Regions from separate parts of the Stenotrophomonas sp. 86428_Sma genome, predicted to be linked through region 2. Evidence: riboswitches for the same ligand, from Rfam matches in the RefSeq annotation. Region 2 holds a riboswitch; the other holds the start of a gene.
The links. Region 2 has a riboswitch for glycine ahead of ACZK3J_RS20290 (trimeric intracellular cation channel family protein). Riboswitches for the same ligand answer to the same signal wherever they lie in the genome.

Region 1: linked by a shared signal. The riboswitch ahead of gcvP (aminomethyl-transferring glycine dehydrogenase) and the one ahead of ACZK3J_RS20290 (trimeric intracellular cation channel family protein) in region 2 are both predicted to bind glycine.

What each region holds. Positions count from the first base shown of each region.
Region 1 is NZ_CM151156.1:3,661,534-3,663,726, forward strand. It holds gene ACZK3J_RS16905 (multidrug effflux MFS transporter) at 1-806, opposite strand, end outside; glycine riboswitch at 1,106-1,208, shown strand; gene gcvP (aminomethyl-transferring glycine dehydrogenase) at 1,271-2,193, shown strand, end outside.
Region 2 is NZ_CM151156.1:4,419,313-4,421,505, reverse strand. It holds gene ACZK3J_RS20295 (MdtA/MuxA family multidrug efflux RND transporter periplasmic adaptor subunit) at 1-499, opposite strand, end outside; gene ACZK3J_RS20290 (trimeric intracellular cation channel family protein) at 785-1,402, opposite strand; glycine riboswitch at 1,487-1,590, opposite strand; glycine riboswitch at 1,604-1,693, opposite strand; gene ACZK3J_RS20285 (GIY-YIG nuclease family protein) at 1,734-2,000, shown strand; gene ACZK3J_RS20280 (hypothetical protein) at 2,074-2,193, shown strand, end outside.

The DNA.
Region 1 (2,193 bases), 760 kb from region 2:
AACGAGCCGGTGGTCATGCCGCCGATGGTGGGGATGAACAGCCAGGCAAAACCACCCTCGCCCAGATGCAGGTGCTGCATCACGAACACCGGCGCCGAGGAGATGTACAGGAAAATGCCGCCGAAACCGATGCTGCCGGCCAGCGCCAGGCGCAGGAACCGCGGGTTGAAACCAATGCGCACGTAATCACGCAGCAGCACGCGCGGCGACAATGGCACCCGTGCCTCCACCGGATGGGTTTCCGGCAGGTAGCGTGCAGTGGCCGCCAGCAGGAGCAGCGCAAACACCACCAGGAACCAGAAAATCAGTGGCCAGCCGGCGCCACTGAGCAGGATCCAGCCGCCAATGATCGGTGCGATGGCCGGAGCGATGCCGAACAGCATCGATACCTGGCTCATCAGGCGCTGCGCGTCGTGGCCGTGGTACAGGTCGCGGATCACCGCGCGGCCGACGATCATGCCGACGCCTGCTGACAGGCCCTGCAGCGCACGGAACGCCAGCAGCGTGGTCAGGTCGGTGGACAGCGCGCAGCCGACCGAAGCGCCGACGAACACCACCAGGCCACCGAGGATCACCCGCTTGCGGCCCCAGGCATCGGACAGCGGGCCGTGCGCCAGGCTCATCAGGCCGTAGAACAGCAGGTACACGCTGATGGTCTGCTGCACCGCCACTTCGTCCACCGCCAGGCGCTGGGCCAGCTGCGGGAACGCGGGGAAGATGGTGTCGATTGAAAACGGACCGAACATGGCCAGGCCGGCGAGCAGCAGGGCCATGCGGCGGGTGGAGGGAGCAACAGCGGCGGTCATGGGGAAGGCGTCCGGCAGGGCCATGCGCGGCACGCACGGCGGGCGCCGGTCCCCTTCTGCAGGGACGGCGCCAGATGAATTCGGGTATCCACCCATCATAGGTGGGGATTGCGCCCGATGCCATGCAGCGGTGCACAAATCGCACGGCCGGGCCATCGGCCATTCAGGCGCGGCGGCCATGCCTGGAGGCGGCCGGCGGGCCCGCAACGGGCTATAATCAGCGGGCAACACGGTGGGAGAAGCGGAACACCGCTGCCGAAGGCGCAACGCCCGTAATCGCTCAGGCCCGATACCACCTGTAACACAACTCTGGAGAGACCGGTTCGATCCGGCGCCGAAGGGGCACGAAGCTGCGGTCCGCCGCGCTTTTAAACTCTCAGGCAAAAGGACAGAGGGGCGCCCCGCAGACCGCCGACCGGCGGCTTGTGCCCGTGCGTGTGCCCTTTCCTGACGGATCCTTCGCCATGTCCCAGAACACCCCTTCCCTGCGTGAGCTCGAGCACCACAACGCGTTCGTCGAGCGCCACATCGGCCCCAACGACGCCGAGATCGCGCAGATGCTCGACGTCGTCGGCCACGCGTCGCTGGATGCGATGACCGACGCCATCGTGCCGGCCAAGATCAAGTCGCCGGCACCGCTGGCACTGCCGGAGTCGATGACCGAAGTGCAGGCACTGGCGAAGATCCGTGCGATCGCCGACAAGAACACCGTGCTGCGCAGCTTCATCGGCCAGGGTTACTACGGTACCCACACGCCGAACGTGATCCTGCGCAACATCCTGGAAAACCCGGCGTGGTACACCGCCTACACCCCGTACCAGGCGGAAATCTCGCAGGGCCGCATGGAAGCGCTGATCAACTTCCAGACCCTGTGCGCCGACCTCACCGGCATGGAAATCGCCAACGCCTCGCTGCTGGACGAAGCCACAGCCGCCGCCGAAGCGATGACCCTGGCCAAGCGTTCGGCCAAGTCGAAGTCGGACACCTTCTTCGTGCACGACGCCGTGCACCCGCAGACCCTCGAACTGCTGCGCACCCGCGCCGAGCCCATGGGCATCGTGCTGCGCGTGGGCACTCCGGCCGAAGCGCTGGAAGCGGAAGCCTTCGGCCTGCTGCTGCAGTATCCGGATACCTTCGGCCAGGTCGGCGACTACAAGGCACTGGTCGATGCCGTGCACGCGCGCGGCGGCCTGGTGGCCGTGGCCACCGACCTGCTGGCCCTGACCCTGCTGGCCGCTCCGGGCGAATGGGGCGCGGACATCGTGGTCGGCAACAGCCAGCGTTTCGGCGTGCCGTTCGGCTTCGGTGGCCCGCACGCCGCCTTCATGGCCTGCCGTGACGCCTACAAGCGCTCGATGCCGGGCCGCCTGATCGGCGTCTCGATCGA
Region 2 (2,193 bases):
GGCGGCCCTGCAGCTGGCGCACCTTGCTCTGCTGGTCGCTCAGTTCCTGCCCGGACACGTAGTTCTGCTTCTGCAGTTCGCGGTAGCGCTGCAGCTGGCGCTCAGCGTTTTCCAGCTCGGCCAGATTCTGCTGCTGGGTACCCTGCGCCTGTGCCAGCTTCACTTCATACGGGCGCGGGTCGATCTGCGCCAGCAGATCGCCGGCCTTCACCTGCTGGCCTTCCTGGAAATGCAGCCGTAGCAGTTCGCCATCCACGCGGCTGCGTACCACCACGCTGTGCAGCGGGGTGACCGTACCGACCGCCTTCAGGCGCAGCACCAGCGGCTCGGCGCTGGCGCGTGCCACGCGTACCGGCACCGTTTTGCCCGGCGCATCGTCGCTGCTGCCGGCACCATTCCGGGGCCACAGCCACCACGCCAGAACGGCGACGAGGGCGATGGCCAGCACCGCCCATAACAGGCGGGCACGACGGAAGCGGGAATTTTCGGCGACAGACATGGGGCATCCTGCGCCCTGCGCGCGCAGGGACATGCGGGCCCGTCGGCGCGTTCACGGCACCACGGGCAGCGGGGAGGGAGTTGTCTGGCGGGGCCGCGGGCGCGGCGTGGCTGGATGCCGTCGCGGCAGCGACGGGGTGACAATGGTAGCCAATCACCCCGGCCAATGCCGTATGACCATGGTCATGCAACGCATTCGGTAGTGCCGGCCGCTGGCCGGCAACCTGCCGGAATCTGCGGGCGTGTGCCGTGTTGCAGGCCAGCGGCCGACACTACCGACAAACAATCAATGCACTTCGTCGTGATAGACGAACTTCGGCATTTCCCAGCGGTAGTGGATCGCCAGCAGGCGCAGCGCGAAGCCGCCGCCGAGGCAGCACAGGATCGCGGTGGCGTCGGCCACGCCCCAGTGCAGCAGCAACAGGTAGGCCGCGCCGGTCAGCAGCGCGATGATCGCGTACAGCTCCTTCTGGAAGATCAGCGGCACCTCGTTGCAGAGAATGTCGCGCAGCACGCCGCCGAAGGCGCCGGTCAGCATGCCGGCGATCAGCACGATCGGCATGGCATGGCCGGCCTCGCGCGCGATCGAACAGCCGATCAGGGTGAAGGCGATCAGGCCCAGGCCATCGAGCACCAGGAAGGTGCGGCGGAAGTGGTGCATCCAGCGTGCGACCCAGGTGGCGATCAGCGCCGCACACACGGTGAAGCCCAGGTACTCGGGATGCTTCACCCAGCCGAGCGGATAGTGACCGAGCAGGATGTCGCGCAGTGATCCGCCGCCGAGGGCGGTAACGCAGGCGATCATGACCACACCGAACAGGTCCATGCGGCGGCGGCCGGCGGACAGCGCGCCGGTCATGGCTTCGGCGGAAATGGCGATCAGGTAGATGATGGACAGCAGCATGGGACAGGCTCCGGGCGCGGTGGGGCCGGCCATGCGCGGCTACCGCCACTGCCTGCGCAATGACGGGATGACGATGACCGGTGCCGCTCCCGCTGTCCTTTTGCCTGAGAGTTCAGCGGCGTAGGCCGCGTGCCCCTTCGGCGGATCGTCCCGGGCGTGCCCGGTGACCTCTCTCCAGCTCGGCGAGTCGAATGCATGGTTGGTGGGATTCCAGCCCACCGGCCTGAGCGATCATGGGAGCCTGCGCCTTCGGCGGGCGCCAGCGCGGCGCCTCTCTCCTGCATTCGGGCGCCAGTATATCCGCTGCAGTGCAGCACGGCATAATCCGGGCATGGCCCCGTCCCTCCGCCCGTGGTTCCTGTACCTGCTCGAATGCCGCGATGGCAGCTATTACGCCGGCATCAGCACCGACGTGGACGCGCGCTTCGCCGCCCACCAGGCCGGCAAGGGCGCGCGCTACACCCGGGCCCGGCCGCCGCTGCGCGTGCTGGCCGTGCGCGAGTACCCGGACCGGGCCGCCGCCTCGCGGGCCGAGTGGCAGCTCAAGCAGCAGCCGCGCGAACGCAAGCTGGCCTGGCTGCAGGCCCCGGTCCTGTAGATCCACGCCATGCGTGGATGGTGTGCTGGGCCATGCCATCATCGCCACATCCATCGACACAGGAAGCGGTCCGATGAAATCCTGCTGGATGCTGATGTTGACGTTCTGTATCCCCCTGTCGGCCTGCGCCCAGACTCCGCCACCGCTGCAGCACGGGCAGATCGGCAGCGCCGCCGAACTGGCCGCACAGCGC